DNA from 4 places in the Streptomyces gobitricini genome. Region 4 is predicted to be linked to each of the others. Evidence: riboswitches for the same ligand, from Rfam matches in the RefSeq annotation. Region 4 holds a riboswitch; each other region holds the start of a gene.
The links. Region 4 has a riboswitch for cobalamin ahead of ABD347_RS17265 (ABC transporter substrate-binding protein). Riboswitches for the same ligand answer to the same signal wherever they lie in the genome.
Positions count from the first base shown of each region.

Region 1: linked by a shared signal. The riboswitch ahead of ABD347_RS16220 (ABC transporter substrate-binding protein) and the one ahead of ABD347_RS17265 (ABC transporter substrate-binding protein) in region 4 are both predicted to bind cobalamin.
Region 2: linked by a shared signal. The riboswitch ahead of ABD347_RS13160 (energy-coupling factor ABC transporter permease) and the one ahead of ABD347_RS17265 (ABC transporter substrate-binding protein) in region 4 are both predicted to bind cobalamin.
Region 3: linked by a shared signal. The riboswitch ahead of cobN (cobaltochelatase subunit CobN) and the one ahead of ABD347_RS17265 (ABC transporter substrate-binding protein) in region 4 are both predicted to bind cobalamin.

Region 1 is NZ_BAAASR010000018.1:172,239-176,978, reverse strand. It holds gene ABD347_RS16225 (FecCD family ABC transporter permease) at 1-635, opposite strand, end outside; gene ABD347_RS16220 (ABC transporter substrate-binding protein) at 632-1,672, opposite strand; cobalamin riboswitch at 1,703-1,884, opposite strand; cobalamin riboswitch at 2,032-2,201, shown strand; gene ABD347_RS16215 ((2Fe-2S)-binding protein) at 2,340-3,053, shown strand; gene ABD347_RS16210 (VOC family protein) at 3,185-3,532, opposite strand; gene ABD347_RS16205 (helix-turn-helix domain-containing protein) at 3,922-4,740, shown strand, end outside.
Region 2 is NZ_BAAASR010000015.1:135,901-140,640, reverse strand. It holds gene ABD347_RS13175 (energy-coupling factor ABC transporter ATP-binding protein) at 123-965, opposite strand; gene cbiQ (cobalt ECF transporter T component CbiQ) at 965-1,714, opposite strand; gene ABD347_RS13165 (energy-coupling factor ABC transporter substrate-binding protein) at 1,721-2,194, opposite strand; gene ABD347_RS13160 (energy-coupling factor ABC transporter permease) at 2,191-2,874, opposite strand; cobalamin riboswitch at 2,905-3,109, opposite strand; gene ABD347_RS13155 (PTS-dependent dihydroxyacetone kinase phosphotransferase subunit DhaM) at 3,177-3,581, opposite strand; gene dhaL (dihydroxyacetone kinase subunit DhaL) at 3,578-4,195, opposite strand; gene dhaK (dihydroxyacetone kinase subunit DhaK) at 4,204-4,740, opposite strand, start outside.
Region 3 is NZ_BAAASR010000001.1:165,357-170,096, reverse strand. It holds gene cobN (cobaltochelatase subunit CobN) at 1-2,614, opposite strand, end outside; cobalamin riboswitch at 2,651-2,780, opposite strand; gene ABD347_RS00695 (cobalamin biosynthesis protein CobG) at 2,792-3,982, shown strand; gene ABD347_RS00690 (precorrin-8X methylmutase) at 3,979-4,626, shown strand; gene ABD347_RS00685 (precorrin-2 C(20)-methyltransferase) at 4,623-4,740, shown strand, end outside.
Region 4 is NZ_BAAASR010000018.1:419,104-423,843, forward strand. It holds gene ABD347_RS17250 (helix-turn-helix domain-containing protein) at 1-479, shown strand, start outside; gene ABD347_RS17255 (class I SAM-dependent methyltransferase) at 602-1,474, shown strand; gene ABD347_RS17260 (YnfA family protein) at 1,765-2,100, shown strand; cobalamin riboswitch at 2,765-2,968, shown strand; gene ABD347_RS17265 (ABC transporter substrate-binding protein) at 3,008-4,036, shown strand; gene ABD347_RS17270 (FecCD family ABC transporter permease) at 4,087-4,740, shown strand, end outside.

The DNA of each region.
Region 1 (4,740 bases), 250 kb from region 4:
AGCACCGCTCGCGCCTCGTTGCCACGGTCGCTGGTCAGCAGCAGCAGGTCCATCACCGCGGTGAGTACGGCGGCGAAAGCCACCCCGGACAGCACCAGGCGCGTCGACGTGATCCGCCCGCCGGTCCGTGCCGTGGTGTACACGAGCAACAGCGTCAGCAACGCCCCGGCGAAGGCGGCGACCGACAGCGAAACCGGACCGAACAGGCTCACTCCGAAGACGAGAACCGCGACGGCACCCAGCGACGCCCCGGAGGACACCCCCAACAGGTACGGTTCCGCGAGCGGGTTGCGCACCAACGCCTGCATGGCCGAACCCACCACCGCCAGCCCCGCTCCCGCCAGCGCCCCGAGCAGCACGCGCGGCGCCCGTACATCGAGGACGATCGTCTCGCGCGCCCGTGACCAGACCGGTTCGTGCCGGTCCAGACCCAGGGCGTGCGTCACGATGCCCCACACCTCGCCGGGCGGCACGTGCACCGAGCCGATGGCCATTCCCGCGACGGCGGAGAGTGCGAGGGCGACGCCGAGTACCCCCAGAACCAGGGCGAAAGGAGCACGCCGTGGCCCTGGTGCGTCGCTCCTGCCGACGGACGCGGAGCGGGAGGCCGCCTCGGCCGGCGCGGTCGCCGTCACCGGAACCGCTCGGGGTGGAGCGCGCGTGCGAGGCCCTCGACCGCGTACGGCGGGCGGACGCCGATCAGGGTCGCGGTCAGCGGCAGTACGACGAAGCGCTTGTTCCTGATGGCGGGGACGTCGGCGAGAGCCGGCAGGGAGAGCAGGAACTTCTTCTTCTGCTCGACGCTTCCGGCGCCCGCGTAGTCGTAGATCGCGATGACCTCGGGCTTCCGGGCGACGACCTGCTCCCAGGACGCGTCGCCGAAGACGTCGTCGAGGTCGGCGAAGACGTTCCGTCCGCCGGCGAGCCTGATGATCTCGGTGCCGAGGCTCTTGCCGCCGGCGGTGAACGCCGCCTTGTCACCGCTGTCGTAGACGAACACCGGCACGGCCGGCGCACCCTTCACGGCCGCCGCCGCCCTGTCGACGCGGCCCCGGAGGTCGGCCACCAGCCGGTCGGCCCGCTCCGGCACCCCGAACACGGAGCCGATCGTGCGGATCTCGTCGTAGGTGTCCTTCATCGACACTTGCTTCTTGCCGCAGTACTCCCGGTTCAGGTAGGTGTCGATGCCGGCGTCCGCGAACGCCGTGCGCGACCGCCCCTCGTTCTCGGCGAACGCGCTGCCGTAGCCGCCGTAGACGAAGTCGGGCTCGGCGTCGAGGACGGTCTCGAAGGACGGCTCCTTCTTCGCCAGTTCGGGGACCGCCTCGTAGTCCTTTCTCAGGTGCGGAAGGACTGCCGAGTCGGGGAACGCCGTGCCGACCAGCCGGTCCTTCAGCCCGAGGGCCAGCATCAGCTCGGCGGGGTGCTGGTGGATGGTGACCACACGGGCGGGCGGCTTCCGGTAGGTGGTGCTGGTGCCGCAGTTGTCGACGGTGACCGGGAAGCCCTTGACCGGTGACGACTCCGCCTTCGGCCGGTGCCCGGAACCGGTGCCCGCGGCGCAGCCGGCCAGCAGGGCGGTGGACAGGGCGAGCGAGACGGCCGCGGCGCGCAGGGCGCGGCGGCGGGAAACGGGCGGGGGAGAGACAGGACGGGGCGTGCCGTCGTACACGTAAAGCCTCCTGGGGAGTCCGCGCTCCTCGGAACGGGCCCGCGACAGGCCAGTGTCCTGACTCCCGGATCGACGTTCCCCCCGCCTTCCCGCGCGGTGCGCAGTGGCGTACTGAAGGGGTGCACTCCCCGGTCACAGTGGCGGGACCGTGCCGGAATCGCACCGGCTTCCTGTCTCCCGTCGCGGTGATGACCAGATGATCTTACGTAAATGTGGCGGACGGGTGAAAGGGCGCATGGCCGGAACCGTGCGCCCCTGGGAAGGTGCCACCCGCCACGACAGGGCCATGGCCGCCGTCGGCCTGTTTCTGGCCGTAGCGGTGGAAAGCCCTGGCGCGGTATACGGCCCGTCTGGGATCCTGCCACCTGGCCCGCGACGGCGGAACGAGGAAGCCGGTGGGAATCCGGCACGGTACCGCCACTGTGAAGGGGGAGCGAACCCGCCACGGTCACCGTCCCCCAGGGGCTGGGAAGACCGGGGGAGCGTCGATCCCGAGTCAGGAGACTCACGCCGTCGCACCCCGACGTACCGGGGCGGATCTCCCCGAGAGAGGACGGTGGCACCTGTGTGCCCACCCCCACCCTCTTCCGCGCGCCCCGGCGTCACCCGCGTCACCGGCGCGCCACCCCCGGCACGGCCACTACCCGGCCCGCACGGTGCGCAGACGGTGACCGACGGCACGCTCGTCAGGGTCGCCGCCGTCGGCCCCTACTTCGCCGTGTCCAGCGGCCCACGTGCCGACGCCGGCGACTTCCGGCCGTTCACCGCGCTCCACCACGACCCGGCGCCCTTGGCGGCGTACGTGGCGGAGACGGCCCGCCGGCTCGGCACCGACCAGCGGCGCGTCGCGGCCTCGACGCTCCACATCGGCACGGCCGCCCGCCTGTGGTCCGTCGCGCTCGCCACGGCCACACTGACCGGCCGGGCCACGGACCTGACACCCGAGCGGGTGTGGTGGCGCACCCCGGAGTCCGGCCCGATCGAGCTCTGGCTTCCGCAGGTGCCCGCCGCGACCGCCGGGGACCTGCCCGCCGCGCTGTACGAGACCGTCGTCGTACGGCATCTGCTGCCGCTGGGCGACGCCCTCCGGCGGGACTTCGGCCTTTCGCCCAGGATCCTGCACGGCAACACCGCCTCCGCGCTCGTCGGCGCCGTACGGGTGCTGCTCGCCCGCGTCCCGGACGCCCCGCGGTCACCGCTCCCGGTCGCCGCCGCCCTGCTGGCGCGGGAACCGCTCGCGAGTGCGGGCGTCCTCACCGTCGACCCCCTCGCCTACCGCCGCAACAGTTGCTGCCTCTACTACCGGGTCCCTGGGAACGGATTCTGCGGCGACTGCGTGCTCGAAGGCGAGAGGCCGCGGCACGGAAGCGGCGGTTCATGACGGCACCGCGTCAGGGCCGGCAGTCAACCAGGATCCAGCCCTGACCAACCACCTTCAGCCAAGATCGGTTGCGGGACAACTCTTGACAGATGGCAGTGACCAGCACCTTCACCAGGGTGCGGGAGAGGCTGTCAGCGGTGGCCCAGCACATTGACCACCCGTCCGCTGGGATCGCGGACGAAGAACCGCCGTACGCCCCACTCCTCATCCTGTAGGGGGTGCAGGATCTCCGCACCGCTCTGCCGCATGACCGCGTAAGCCGCATCCACGTCGTCCACCTCGACGCTCATGTCGGCGGTGACAGGCGCGGTCTTGTCACTGGTCATGACGCTGACCTGCGCTGCCGGGACGGACGGGGAGGCGAGCGTCATGATCCAGCCGTGGTTCATGACCTCCTCGAAGCCCAGCAGGCCATAGAACTCCCGGCTCTCCTGCGCAGCCTCCGACTGGATGTTGGGCACGACACGGCGAACAGCCATCGATGACTCCGATCGAGAACAAACGTGTCTCTGGTCTCCCCAGAAGTACTACGGCACGTCCGTCGCCGCACCCACTTTCGATGCGGCCCTGGTCCCTGGCGTGCTCCGGCACGACGGTGGACTCCCGGGGCGGAGGCTTCCCCGGGCCGGCTGTTCACGCTGTCGCCGGCGCCCATGGTGGCGGCGTGGACGGCGAGTGCGGGGCGGGGACACCGGCCGGCGTACCGCGCGGCACTGGTCTGCCCGGGGCATCGCCGGGGGCAAATTACACGGTCACAGTCCGTTTCTGCCGTCCTCGGATCCGGCGGCACGGCGGGTGATCAACAGTCGGTGCGGCATGCCAACCTGCTGGCGGTACAGAGTGGATCGGAGCAGGAGGTACACCGCCGGTGGCGGCGAACAGCAATCCCACCGTCAGGGGACGGCGCCTGGGAGCGGAGTTGCGGCGGCTCCGTCTGGCCAGCGGCCTGACCGGTACGCAGGTGGCGGCGCGCTTACTGATCTCCCAGGCCAAGGTCAGTCACATGGAGACCGGCCGCCGTGCCGTCAGCGCCCGTGATGTGCGAGATCTGTGCCGGCTCTACGGGGTCACCGACCAGGGTGTCGTCGACTTCCTGATGGAGCTGGCCAGGGAGTCGGGCCGGCAGGGCTGGTGGTACGCCTACGGCGACATCCCCCACAGCGTGTATGTCGGCCTGGAGGCGGAGGCCGCCTCCATCCGTACCTACGAGCCCATGGTGGTCCCGGGCCTGCTGCAGACTCCCGCCTACGCGGCCGCGGTCATCGACGAGACGATCCCCCAGGTCACTGTCGAACAGTCCGCCGCTCGTCTGAAGGTCCGGCTCCGCCGTCAGCACCGGATCTACGACCCCGCCCGTCGCCTGAGTCTGTGGGCCGTGCTGGACGAGTCGACCCTGCGGCGCGTCGTCGGCAGCCGGGAGATCATGCGCGAGCAACTGGAGCACCTGCACGCACTGAGCACCGAGCCGCACATCACCGTGCAGGTCCTCCCGCACGCGGCGGGCGCCCACCCCGGACTCCTGGGACAGTTCTCCCTCCTGTGCTTTCCCGACAACCGTCAGACAGTGGTCTACCTGGAGAAGTTCACCAGCGACCTCTACCTGGAGAAACCGTCCGACGTCCGGCACTACAGCACGACGTACGCCCACCTCCAGGCCCAGGCGCTCAGCCCGGAGCACACCAGGGAC
Region 2 (4,740 bases), on a different contig from region 4:
ACCGAGCCCCATCGGCTGTCGGGTTTCCTGCCGCGCGGACGCGCGCCGCCGGGCGTGAGCCGTTCCGCCGCGTCGCCTCGTACGGCGGACCGTGCCGTCCGGGAGCCGCGCCGCGCCCGCGCCTACGCCCCCGGCACCGCCGCCGCCCAGGCGTCGAGCTCCTCCGGGGTGCGCGGGCCCGGCGCGGCCGCGTCCAGCAGGCCGCGGTCGCGCAGCACCCGCGCCACCGCCATGCCCCAGGGGCGGCGGAGACCGGCCGCGTCGAGGAGCGCCTGGTCGGCGAGCAGGTCGGCGACCGGTCCGGTGCGCAGGCCGTCCGGGGTGAGGACGGCCGCGTCGTCCGCCCAGCGCAGGGCCAGGTCCACGTCGTGCGTCGCCATCACCACCGTGGTCCCGGTGGCGCGCAGCCGGTCCAGTACGGCCAGCAGCCGTTCCTGGCCGTGCGGATCGAGGCCGGCCGTCGGTTCGTCCAGGACCAGGACCCGGGGCCGCATGGCGACCGCGCCCGCGATCGCGGCCCGCTTGCGCTGGCCGTACGAGAGCAGGTGCGTCGGCCGGTCCTCCAGCGCCGTGATGTCCAGCGCCTCCAGAGCCTCGCGCACCCGCTCCCGCACCTCCGGCTCCGCCAGCCCCAGGTTCATCGGCCCGAACGACACGTCCTGGCCCACCGACGCCGCGAACAGCTGGTCGTCCGGGTCCTGCACGACCAACTGCACCGTCGTGCGCAGCCGCGTCAGACCCGCCCTGTCGTACGACACCTCCCGCCCCTCCAGGCGCAGCTGCCCGCTCCCGCACCGCAGGCCACCGCTCAGCAGCCGGAGCATCGTCGTCTTCCCGCTGCCGTTGCGGCCGAGCAGCGCGATGGACCGCCCCTCCGGCACGGCGAAGTCCACGCCCCGCAGGACGGCGGGGCCGTCCTCGTAGGCGTAACCCGCGCCCAGCAGTTCCACGACGGCGGAAGGCATCACGGCAGCAACCTTTCGAGTACGAGAGTGAGCGCGACGAGCCCGGCGAGCAGCGCGCCGGTCGCCCCCAGGAACCGCCGGGACACCTCCGTCCGCGGCACCAGCACGCGCAGGGTGCCGTCGTAGCCGCGCCCGGTCAGGCCCGTCTGGAGCCGGGCCGCCCGGTCGAAGGCGCGTACGAACGCCGTCGCTCCCAGGCCCGCCAGGGAACGCCAGGCGGCCGCCCGGCTCGTCAGTCCGAGCCGCGCGGCCTGCGCCTCCCGGATCCGCCGGACCGAGTCCAGCAGCAGGAAACTGATCCGGTACATCACGAGCGCGACGTCGACGACCGGCGCCGGCACCCCCGCCCGCACCAGCCTGGGCAACACGTCGCACACCGGCGTGGTGAACGCGAACAGCAGCACGCCGAGCGAGGCGGCCGACGTACGCAGCAGCAATTGGCCCGCGTGCGCCGGCCCGTCCGGGGCGAGCGTGACGAGCCCGCCCGCCCCGCCCACCTGGAACAGCAGGGGCACCGCACCCGTTACGCAGAAACCCAGTGGGATGCGCCACGCCCGCCACAGCTGCCGCGGCGCCACCCCCGCCGGGCCCAGCAGCACCGCGAGGGTCGCGGCGGCGACGAGCACGGCCCCCGGCCAGGGCGGCAGGCACACGGCCAGCACGGTCAGACCGAAGCCCAGCAGGGCCTTCTCGCCCGGATGGCGGCGGCGCCAGCGACTGCTGTGCGCCGCCGCGTCGATCGGCAGCACCGGCGGCTAGGCGGAAGGCCGGGGCACACCGGCGTCGGCACCGGCCGGACCGGCGACCGGAGGTTCCGTGACCGGAGGTTCAGCGCCCGCGGGCTTCACCGGGTCGTCCCCGTCGGAGGATCCGTCGGGGGATCCGTTGCGGGATCCGTCGCGGGATCCGGCAGGAGACCCGGTACGCGCCCGCGCCTCACCCTGCCGACGCCCGCGCCGCAGGCCGAAGTAGTACGCCAGCACACCGGCGCCCAGAGCGGCCTGCAGCGAGAACAGCGCCGACTCGATCTCGCCGGACGGGGGTTCGTACAGCGGACTGAACCACGGCTCGTAGTCCGGGTTCGTCTCGGTGATCGCCGTCTCCGCCTGCGCGTCGGCGCCCGCGAACGGCTCCTCCCTGTGGTCACCCATCCCCAGGGCCAGCGGGAGGACGGCGAGCGCGGCCACGACGAGCAGCAGCAGCGTGTTGATCCTGGCGTCACGGCTCATCGCGCCACGGCCTCCTTCTTCACGGACACCACGCCGAGCCGGACGAGATCCCCCTTGCTGGACCGCGTCAGCAGCCGCATCACCAGCACGGTGAGCAGCCCCTCGCTGACGGCCAGCGGGATCTGCGTCACCGCGAAGATCCCGCCGAACTTCGCCAGAGAACCGACGAGACCGCTGCTCGGGTCCGGGAAGGCGAGCGCGAGCTGCACGCTGGTGACGCAGTACGTGGACAGGTCGGCCACGAAGGCCCCGAAGAACACGCTCACCATCAGCGGCACCTCGAAGCGGCGCAGCAGCCAGTACACCCCGAAGCCGGCCCACGGGCCGACGACAGCCATCGAGAAGACGTTGGCGCCCAGCGTCGTCAGGCCGCCGTGCGCCAGCAGCAGCGCCTGGAACAGCAGGGTGATGGTGCCGAGCACCGCCATGATCGGCGGCCGGAACAGGATCGCGCCCAGCCCCGTACCGGTCGGGTGGGAGCAACTCCCCGTCACCGACGGGAGCTTGAGGGCCGAGAGGACGAAAGTGAAGGCGCCGGCCGCGCCGAGCAGGAGAGTCGATTCGGGATTGGCCCTGACCTCACGGGTCAGGGCCCGGACGCCGTGGACGACGAAGGGGGCGGCCGCCACGCTCCAGGCGGCCGCGTGCACGGGGGGCAGATAGCCCTCGGCGATATGCATGTTGGGGGAGACCCTCTCCAGCACCTCGTGGATGGACAACGCGCCCTGGCCGGTCTCCTGGCTGACGGGTCATGCCGCCGCGACTCCGCCTTCCCGGACCCCGCGGTCTCCCGCGGCGTTCCAGTGGCTTCCCGAGATGGTCCCCGGGGGGTGGAGCCGGACTTCCCGATCACAGTGGCGAGGGCCGCACCGGTACCGCACCGGTTTCCCGTACACCAAGGCCCTGCGACACTAGTGCGTTGACCAGGTACATCACAAGCCGCGCGTCGGCGCACGGCCCGGCTCCACCCCGCGGGCGCGCCTTACTCCTTGCGGTAGCCGTACGCCTCCGACGCGGCCGCGACCACCGCGTCCAGGTCACCGCCCGCCGACGCGGTGACCACCGCCGCCACCGCGCCCTCCACGAACGGCGCGTCCACCAGCCGCGTGCCGTCGGGCAGCTCGTCGCCCTCCGCGAGCAGCGCCTTCACCGTCAGCACGGCGCTGCCCAGGTCCACCAGGACCGCCACGCCCGCCCCGCCGTCGACCGCCGTCGCCGCCCGCGTGATCAGCTCCGCGCTGGTGCCCAGCCCGCCGTCCGGCGTACCGCCCGCCGCCGCCACCGGAGCGGTCTCCCCGCCCCCGGCGAGACCCCGCGCCAGCCCGGCGACCGAGTCGGCGACCGCCGCGCTGTGCGAGACCAGCACGATGCCCACCCGCGCGCTCACCGTGCCTCCTCCGCCGCGGCGGCGAGCGCGGCGATCAGCAGCGCCGAGGACGTCGCGCCCGGGTCCTGGTGCCCCACGCTGCGCTCCCCGAGGTAACTGGCCCTGCCCTTGCGGGCCCGCATCGGTACGGTCGCGAGGGCGCCCCGGTCCGCGGCCTCCGCCGCCGCCGCGAACGACTCGCCGAGCGACTCGGCCATCGCCTCGACCGCCGGCTCCAGCGCGTCCAGCATCGTCTTGTCCCCGGCCTTCGCCCCGCCGAGCTGCGCCACGGCCGCCACGCCCACGCGCAGCGCCTCGGCCAGCTGGACGGGCGCGACCTCGTCGGCGGCGCCGAGCGCCTTGCCGGTGCGCCGCAGCAGCGTCCCGTACAACGGGCCCGACGCGCCACCGACCGTCGAGATCAGTTCCCGCCCCGCGAGCGTCAGCAGCGATCCCGGCGTCCCGGACGGCTCACCTTCCAGCGCCGTGACCACCGCGGCGAAACCGCGTCGCAGATTCGCGCCGTGGTCGGCGTCCCCGATCGCCGAGTCGAGCTCGGTGAGCCGGTCCGCCTCACGGTCCACGGCCGCCGCCGCGCCGGTCATCCAGCGCCGGAAGAACTCCGCGTCGAGCATCACGGCCCTCACACTCCCCACCGCAGGGCGGCGGTGCGTACCGGCGCGTCCCACAGCCGTAGCAGTTCCTCGTCGGCCTGGCACAGGGTCACCGAGCAGCCGGCCATGTCGAGCGAGGTCACGTAGTTGCCGACGAGCGTACGGGCCACCGGGACGCCTCGCTCGCCCAGCACCCGCTGGACCTCCGCGTTGAACCCGTACAGCTCCAGCAGCGGCGTCGCCCCCATGCCGTTCACCAGCACCAGTACCGGTCCGCTCGGCTTCAGATCCTCCAGGACCGCGTCCACCGCGACGTCGGCGATCTCCCCCGACGTCATCATCGGCCGCCGCTCCCGTCCTGGCTCGCCGTGGATGCCGATGCCCAGCTCCAGTTCGCCCGGCGGCAGGTCGAACGTCGGACTGCCCTTGGCCGGGGTCGTGCAGGCGCTCAGCGCCACGCCGAAGCTCCGGGAACGGGCGTTCACCTGCCGGGCGATCGACTCCACCCGCTCCAGCGGCGCCCCCTCCTCGGCGGCGGCGCCGGCGATCTTCTCCACGAACAGGGT
Region 3 (4,740 bases), on a different contig from region 4:
TGGTGCCCCACAGGGACAGGCCGACGGAGGTGGGCCAGTCGCCGTTGTCGTCGCGGTAGCGGGTCAGCAGCGAGTCTGCGAGCGCCTGGCCGGTCTCCCAGGCGAGGCGGGACGGCACGGCCTTGGGGTCGACGGAGTAGAAGTTGCGGCCGGTCGGCAGCACGTTGACCAGACCGCGGAGCGGGGAACCGGACGGACCGGCGGGCACGAAGCCGCCGCCCAGGGCGTGCACGGCGTGGGCCAGCTCGTCGGTGGTGGCGGCGAGGCGGGGCACGACCTGGCGGGCGGCGAAGTCGAGGATCGCGGTCACCTGCTCGCCGTGGCCCTCGGCGACGGCGGCGACGGCGGCCGGGTCCCAGTCGGCGGCCTCCATCGCCTCGACCAGCGCGCGGGCCTTGGCCTCCGCCTCGTCGGCGCCTGTGCGGGTCGCGGCGGACTCGTCCAGCCCGAGGGCCTCGCGCAGGCCGGGCAGGGACTGCGTACCGCCCCAGATCTGGCGGGCGCGGAGGATCGACAGGACCAGGTTGACCCGTTCGGGGCCGGTGGGGGCGCCGCCCAGGACGTGCAGGCCGTCGCGGATCTGGGCGTCCTTGACCTCGCAGAGCCAGCCGTCGACGTGGAGCAGGAAGTCGTCGAACCCGTCGTCGTCCGGGCGGTCCTCCAGACCCAGGTCGTGGTCGAGCTTGGCGGCCTGGATCAGCGTCCAGATCTGGGCGCGGATGGCCGGCAGCTTGGACGGGTCCATGGAGGAGATCTGCGCGTACTCGTCGAGCAGCTGCTCCAGGCGCGTGATGTCGCCGTACGACTCGGCGCGGGCCATCGGCGGCACCAGGTGGTCGACGAGCGTGGCGTGGACGCGGCGCTTGGCCTGGGTGCCCTCACCCGGGTCGTTCACCAGGAACGGGTAGATCAGCGGGATGTCGCCGAGGGCGGCGTCGGGGCCGCACGCGGCGGACAGGCCCGCGTTCTTGCCGGGCAGCCACTCCAGGTTGCCGTGCTTGCCGAGGTGGACCATGGCGTCGGCGCCGAAGCCGCCGTCCTCGGCGCGGGCGGCGATCCAGCGGTAGGCGGCCAGGTAGTGGTGCGACGGCGGCAGGTCGGGGTCGTGGTAGATCGCGATCGGGTTCTCGCCGAAGCCGCGCGGCGGCTGGATGAGGATCAGCAGGTTGCCGCGCCGCAGGGCGGCGAGGACGATGTCGCCCTCCGGGTTGGCGGAGCGGTCGAGGAACATCTCGCCGGGCGGCGGGCCCCAGTGCCGCTCCACCTGCTCGCGCAGCTCCCCGGGGAGCGTGGCGTACCAGCGCTTGTAGTCGGCGGCCGGGATGCGGACCGGGTTCCTGGCCAGCTGCTCCTCGGTGAGCCAGTCCTGGTCGTGGCCGCCGGCCTCGATGAGGGCGTAGATGAGTTCGTCGCCGTCACCGGAGGCGAGGCCCGGGACGTCCTCGTCGCCGAAGTCGTACCCCTCCTCCCGCAGCCGGCGCAACAGCGCGACGGCGGAGGCGGGGGTGTCGAGGCCGACGGCGTTGCCGATGCGGGAGTGCTTGGTCGGGTACGCGGAGAGGACCAGCGCCAGGCGCTTGTCGGCGTTCGGGATGTGGCGCAGCCGGGCGTGGCGTACGGCGATCCCGGCGACGCGGGCGGCGCGCTCGGCGTCGGCGACGTACGCGGGCAGGCCGTCGGCGTCGATCTCCTTGAAGGAGAACGGCACGGTGATGAGGCGGCCGTCGAACTCGGGGACGGCGACCTGGCTGGCGGCGTCGAGCGGCGAGAGGCCCTCGTCGTTCTCCTCCCAGGCGGCGCGCGAGCCGGTCAGGCACAGGGCCTGGAGGATCGGCACGTCGAGCGCGGCGAGGGCGCCCGCGTCCCACGACTCGTCGTCACCGCCCGCCTGCGCCTCGGCCGGCTTGGTGCCACCGGCGGCGAGGACGGTGGTGATGACCGCGTCGGCCGTCCGCAGGCTCTCCAGCAGCTCCGGCTCGGGGGCGCGGAGGGAGGCCACGTAGAGCGGGAGGGCCTGGCCGCCCGCGTCCTCGATGGCGTCGCAGAGGGTGTCCACGAAGGCGGTGTTGCCGCTCATGTGGTGGGCGCGGTAGTACAGGACGGCGACCGTGGGACCGATGGTGGTGCGGGCGGTCCGCTCCAGCGGGCCCCAGGTGGGGGCGGCGGCCGGCGGCTCGAAGCCGTGGCCGGTGAGCAGGACGGTGTCGGAGAGGAAGCGGGCGAGCTGCTCCAGGTTGTCCGGGCCGCCGTGGGCGAGGTAGGCGTGCGCCTCGGCCGCGATGCCGATCGGGACGGTGGAGGTCTCCATCAGCTGGGCGTCGGGGGCCTGTTCGCCGGTGAGGACGACGAGCGGCTTGCCGGTCTCACGGAGGGCCTGGAGGCCTTCCTCCCAGGCGCGGATGCCGCCGAGGAGGCGTACGACGACGAGGTCGGCGCCGTCGAGGAGGCCGTCCAGGTCCTGGACGGGGAGCCGGGCGGGGTTGGCGAACCGGTACTCCACGGGGCCGCCGGCCGCGCGGGCGCTGAGCAGGTCGGTGTCGGAGTGCGACAGCAGCAGGATCGTCGTGGCGGGCGCCGGGGCGGGCGCCGTCTCGGGCGTGGTCGCGTGCGTCATGACGTGCGCAGGCCTTCCTCGGGGTGTCCGCGCCCCGGGTGGTCGTAGGACGGCGGGAGTTCCTGACTCGTCCGGTTCCGGCCGGACTCACAGTGGCGGGACCGCGCCGGATTCTCACCGGGCTTCCTCCCTAGGGCCCTGGGACCCTGTGCCGTCTGCATAGTAGAGGCTGCGCGTATGCTCGCCGCCATGCCGCCCAGCTCACCAAACCCCCAGGACCGGGGTGAAGCGCACATACGGGACCGTGTCCGCGAGCGCGGTGACGCGTGCCCCGGCGCACTCCGGCTGCACCGGGCCGACGACGGATCGCTCGCCCGGCTCCGGGTTCCCACCGGCGTGCTGACGCCCCGTCAAGTGACCGTACTGGCCGACGCGTCGGACCGTCTGGGCGACGGGCACCTCTCCCTCACCTCGCGCGGCAACGTGGAGTTGAGGGGCCTCGGCGACGGCTGCGGAGCCGGGCTGGCGGACCTGCTGCGCGAGGCGGGCCTGCTGCCGTCCGAACGGCACGAGCGGGTACGGAACATGGTCGTCTCGCCGCTCGCCGGGCCGGGTGTGCAGGGGTGGGCCGCCCGCCTGGACGCGCTCCTGTGCGCCGAGGACTGGACGACGGAACTCTCCGGCCGCTTCCTGTTCGCCGTGGACGACGGACGGGGCGACGTGGCGGGGCTGGCCGCCGATGTGACGTTGCTCGCAGCCCCCCACGGCGGCGCCCTGCTGCACGTCGCGGACCGGACCTGGCGGGTCGCCCCCGCCGACGCGCCCCGCGCCGCGCTCGCGGCGGCCGGGGCGTTCCTCGCCGCCGCGCGGCGGGCGGGCACGGGCGCGTGGCGGGTGCGGGAGCTGCCGGCGGGGCAGGACGTGGACGTGACGGAGCACCTGCGGCGGGCGGCGGTCGCGGCCGAGCCCGTACCGGAGGCCGCCCTCCCGGCCGGCGGGCCGCCCCCGCCCGGGGTGATCGGCGACGGCACGGTGTCCGTCCTGGCCCGCCTCGGCCGGGTGAGCTCGGCCCAGTTCCGCGCGCTGCTGCCCGCCGAGGAGGTACGGGTCACCCCGTGGCGCGGCTTCGTACTGCCGGGCCTCGCCGGGCGGGCGGCGGCCGAGGAGCGGCTGCGCGCCCTCGACGGCGCCGGGTTCATCACCCGTACCGACTCCCCCTGGACCGGGGTCACCGCGTGCACCGGACGCCCCGGCTGCGCCAAGTCCCTGTCCGACGTACGGGCGGACGCGCGGCCCCGCGAGGGTGCGCTGCCCGTCCACTGGTCGGGGTGCGCCCGCCGGTGCGGCCACCCGCAGGGCGCGTGGACCGACATGGTCGCGACCGGCGAGGGCGCGTACCAGATGACCGTACAAGGACCGACGAAATGAGCGAGAGCAGAGTGTTCGACTACGAGAAGGACGGCGCGGAGATCTACCGCCAGTCCTTTGCCACGATCCGCGCCGAGGCGGATCTCGCGGGCCTGCCGGCCGACGTCAGCCAGGTCGCCGTGCGGATGATCCACGCCTGCGGCATGGTCGACCTCGTCCGCGACCTGGCGTACACGCCGGACGTCGTGGCCCGCGCCCGTGAGGCGCTGCGCGCCGGCGCGCCGATCCTGTGCGACGCGCGGATGGTCGCCAGCGGCGTCACCCGCAAGCGGCTGCCCGCGGACAACGACGTGGTCTGCACGCTCTCCGACCCGTCCGTCCCGGCGCTCGCCGCCGAGCTCGGGACGACGCGCAGCGCCGCCGCGCTGGAGCTGTGGCGCGACCGGCTGGAAGGGGCGGTCGTCGCGGTCGGCAACGCCCCGACCGCGCTCTTCCGCCTCCTGGAGATGATCGAGGCCGGCGCGCCCCGCCCGGCGGCGGTCATCGGCATACCGGTCGGGTTCATCGGGGCGGCCGAGTCCAAGGACGCCCTGGCGGCCTTCCCGGGCCTCGAGCACCTGGTGGTGCGCGGGCGGCGGGGCGGCAGCGCGATGGCGGCGGCCGCGATCAACGCGATCGCCCACGAGGCGGAGATCCAGGCATGAGCGGAAAGCTGTACGGCGTGGGGCTCGGCCCCGGCGACCCGAACCTGATGACGGTCGCGGCGGTCAAGGCCATCGCGGCCGCCGACGTGATCGCGTACCACTCGGCGCGGCACG
Region 4 (4,740 bases):
CCACCCGTGCCCGGGTCAGCCAGTCCACGCTCAGCCGCATCGAGAACGGCCGGCGCCGCCTGTCGCTGGACCAGCTCGTGATCCTCGCCCGGGCTCTGGACACCTCCCTGGACCAGCTCGTCGAGACCGCCACCGACGACGTCCTCATCAGTCCGGTGATCGACGCACCGCACGGGCTCATGCGGTGGCCGATCAGGGCGGAACCGGGCCTGACCGTCGTACGCCAGCGCATGACGGACCCGCCGCCGGACAACCCCGCGCGTATGCGCGCCCACCCGGGCCGCGAGTGGCTCGTCGTCCTGTCCGGTACCGCGGTCCTGCTCCTGGGGAACCGGCGCATCCGCGTGGAGACGAACCAGGCGGCCGAGTTCCCCACGATGCTGCCGCACGCCATCGGCGCCGAGGGCGGGCCCTGCGAGATCCTGGGCATCTTCGACCGCGACGCCCGCCGCGGCCACCAGCGGGGTGACGACGCCTGAGGCAGCGGCCGGCCCGTACCCGGCGCGCGCCGTTTGCGCTTCCGGCAGCACATCCGGCCATCGTCTTGCGCGATCGGGGAACCATGGCGTCCCGGCGGCACGCCCCTCCTAACGTGACCGCCATGACGCACACTTCTCCCCACTCCGCACCTGGTGGCGCGCAGCACACCGCCTTCGAGCACGACCTCGGGTCCGACGGCCAGGCCGAGATCCTCGACCTCGACGCGGAGGTGTTCGCCGAGCACCTCGCGTCCATCACCGCGTGGCTGCCCGTCGACAGGGACCCGCGCCACATCGCCGACCTGGGATGCGGCACCGGGGCCGGCACGTTCGCCCTGCTCGCGCGTTTCCCCGGAGCGGAGGTGACGGCCGTCGACGCGTCGGACGGCCATCTGGGCCGGCTGCGGAAACGGGCCGAGGCGCTCGGTGTGGCCGACCGGGTGCGCACGGTGCGGGCCGACCTCGACGGGGACTGGCCCGAGCTCGACCGGCCCGAGCTGGTGTGGGCGTCGGCGTCGATGCACCACCTGGCCGACCCCGACCGCGCGCTGCGCGAGGTTCGCGCCCTGCTCGCACCCGGCGGGCTGTTCGCCGTCGTCGAGACGGCCGGCTTCCCGCGCTTCCTGCCCGTCAACGCTCCCGAGGGGCGGCCCGGCCTTGAGGAGCGCTGCCACGCCGCCCTCGCGCACCACGCCGCCGCGCACGTGCCGCACCGCGGTGCCGACTGGGGCACCAAGCTGGCCTCCGCCGGGTTCACCGTCGAGGACGAGCGCGCGATCACTGTGAACGTCGACGGCTCCCGTGGCACGGCGGTCGGCCGGTACGCGCTCAGCAGCCTGAAGCACCTGCGCGACAGCGCCGCCCCCGCTCTTTCCGCCGAGGACCTCGTCGCGCTCGACCAGTTGCTCGACACCGACAGCCCCCTCGGCGTCCTGCGCCGCGGCGACCTCGCCGTCCGTACCGAACGCACCGTATGGGCCGCGCGACGCGCGTGACGCCGCGGCGACGCGCCTGACCAGAGCCCCGCCGGCGGCACCCGGGCGGCCGTACGCCCACACCGCCCGACGGGCCCACCGGCCGACCGTCTCGCCGGCGCCGGGCCAAAGCGTGCCGCGCGCCGCTTCCGGACGACAGGACACTCGGGCCGGCGCGCCCGACCGGCGCCCGGGCTCAGGTGCGCCACCGGGGGTGTGCCCGCCGCTCGCACAGGGCGGGAGCGTGCCCGCCCGGCGCCGGTCGACCCGCTGGAGCTCGTGTCCCCGGTCCGTCGGTAGGGTCGCCAGGTATGACTGTCGCCCGCTCCGTCGCTCTCTTCGTCGTCGCCGCCCTGTTCGAGATCGGCGGCGCCTGGCTGGTGTGGCAGGGCATCCGCGAGCACAAAGGGTGGATCTGGATCGGCGCCGGGGCCATCGCCCTGGGCCTGTACGGGGTGGTGGCGACCTGGCAGCACGACGACGACTTCGGCCGGGTCCTCGCCGCGTACGGTGGAGTCTTCGTCGCGGGGTCGATCGCCTGGGGCATGGTCGCCGACGGCTACCGGCCCGACCGCTTCGACGTCGTCGGCGCCCTGGTGTGCCTGGCCGGGATGGCCGTGATCATGTACGCCCCCCGCGGCCACTAGGTCAGCGGCGCGTACGGGCGGCCCGCCACCGCCAGCACCGGGGCTCAGGCTCTCCCCCACGGCGGGCACGGGGACGTCGGCGCGCGTGGTCAACTCCTTGGCGCGTTCAGCGACGACACGGCGGGCCGGTTGAGGCAGGCTCGAATGCGGCGGGGGCGCTCGGGACACATGGCGCTCCGCCGCCGCGACGAACACTGCCTACAGACGGCGCAGGTCACACGCGGAGACCTGGTGGGCGGGGGTGGCGGGTTCCGGGGCGTGAGCCGGACCCAAGCTGGGCTTTCGAAGCGCTGCCGACCGGACAGGGACCGACCCGGATCCGGGTGAGCCCTCCACCCCGGCGGCGGCCGCTCCACGTGCGGCCGGGCCGGGTATCCGGGCACGGTCGCGGCGCTCGGGGGCCTGACGCTCGCGGCAATCGTCTTCGCCCGCGTGGTCAGCCGCTCCTCGGCGAGCGCGAAGGACCGAACGCCTCGCTGCCCCGCGCTCCTCGTCCCGCCACCGCGGACGCCCACGGGCCTCGTACGTCCCGTGGAGTCCGCGGCTTCTTGGCGCCGACCCCGGTGGCGCCACCTCCGTCGTCCGCGTACGGGGCTGTCCAGTGCCCGAGCGCCGGTTGCTCCGAAGTGGGACACACCGTCGAGTTCGCCGGGATCCGCGGGTGTGGTAATTTGCGCCAGCCAGTTGAACTCCTTACATGCCTTGCGTGTGTACGTGAGTCAGGGAATCCGGTGCGAACCCGGAACTGACGCGCAGCGGTGAGGGCGACGGGCGGGGCACGAAGCCACTGGGCCGGACCACCGGCTCGGGAAGGCGCCTCGTCCGGATGACCCCGAGTCCGAAGACCTGCTGGCAGCACCGTACGCACGGGCTCCGCGCATGGGCCCCCGACGCTAGGAACAACGCCGTGCCCATCACGCGCCGGACCGCTTCTTTCGCCGTGCTCCTGAGCGGGGCCCTCCTGCTGACCGGGTGCGGCGCCTCCGCCCGGCCGGCGACCGCGCCGCAGGCCGCGGCGCGCGCGCTGGACAACTGCGGGGAGAAGGTGGAGATCCGGGGCGACGGGCCCCGGCGCGCGGTCTCGCTGAACCAGGGCACCACCGAGATCATGCTGTCGCTGGGCCTCGCGGACCGGATGGCCGGGACCGCGACCTGGACCGACCCCGTCATGAAGGGCCTCGAGAAGGCCAATGCCGGCGTGGAGCGCCTCGCCGAGAACAACCCGTCCTTCGAGAAGGTCCTCGACACCGAACCCGACTTCGTCGCCGCGTCGTTCGCCTCCACCCTCGGGAAGGGCGGCGTGGCGACGCGCGAGCAGTTCGCGAAGCTCGGCGTACCGACGTACCTCTCGCCGTCCGACTGTCTGGGCAAGGACAACAGCGGCGACGGGGACGGCGTCCGCACCGAGCCGCTGACGATGGACACCGTGTACGCGGAGGTGCGCGACCTCGCCCGCGTCTTCGGGGAGGACAAGCGCGGCGAGGATCTGGTCGCGCGGCTCACGTCCCGCGTCACCAGGGCCACCGCCGGCCTCGACGCCTCGGACGTCACCCTGCTGTACTGGTTCTCCGACGCCAAGTCCCCGTACATGGCGGGCTGCTGCGGAGCCCCCGGCATCATCACCAAGGAGCTGGGCGCCAAGAACGTCTTCGACGACACCACCGAGGAGTGGCCCCAGATCAACTGGGAGACGGTCGCCGACCGCGACCCCGACGTGCTGGTGATCGGTGACCTCACCCGCAAGGCGCAGAGCGGGGAGAGCGCCGCGAAGAAGATCGAGTTCCTGGAGTCGAACCCGGTCACCCGGAACATGGACGCCGTCCGTCACAAGCGGTACGTCCTGGTCAGCGGCCAGGCCATGAACCCGACGATCCGTACCGTGGAGGGCGTCGAACAGGTCGCGGCCGCGCTGCGCGGCTTCGGCCTGGCGAAGTGACCGCGGCGCTGCTGCGCGCGGCCGGCGGGCTCGCCGCGCTCGCCCTGTCCATGGCCCTGGCCATCACCATCGGGCCGGCGGACATCGACGTCCGCGACGTCTGGTCCGTCGTCGCCGCGCACCTCGGGGGTGATGTCTCGGAGCTCACCCCCATCCGCGACGGCATCGTGTGGAACCTCCGCCTTCCGCGCACCCTGCTGGCCGCCGTGTGCGGAGCGGGGCTGGCGCTGTGCGGAGCGGTGATGCAGTCGCTGCTGCGCAACCCGCTGGCGGATCCCTTCGTCCTCGGCGTCTCGTCCGGCGCCTCCACCGGAGCCGTCGTCGTGGTCGTCCTGGGCGTGGGCGGCGGTCTGCTGCCGGTCTCCGGCGGTGCCTTCGTGGGTGCCCTGTGCTCGTTCGCGGCGATGATGCTGCTGAGCCACACCCTCGGCGGCACCACCGACCGCGTCGTCCTGTCCGGCGTCGCCGCGATGCAGCTGTTCTCCGCGCTGACCTCCTTCATCGTGGTCACGTCGGCCGACGCCGAGACCACCCGGGGCGTGCTGTTCTGGCTGCTGGGCTCGCTGGGCGGGGCCGACTGGACGGACGTGTGGCTGTGCCTCGCCGCGCTGGTGATCGCGCTGGCCGTCTGCCTCGGCCACGCCAGGACCCTGGACGCGTTCGCCTTCGGTCAGGACGCGGCGGCCACCCTGGGCGTGAACGTC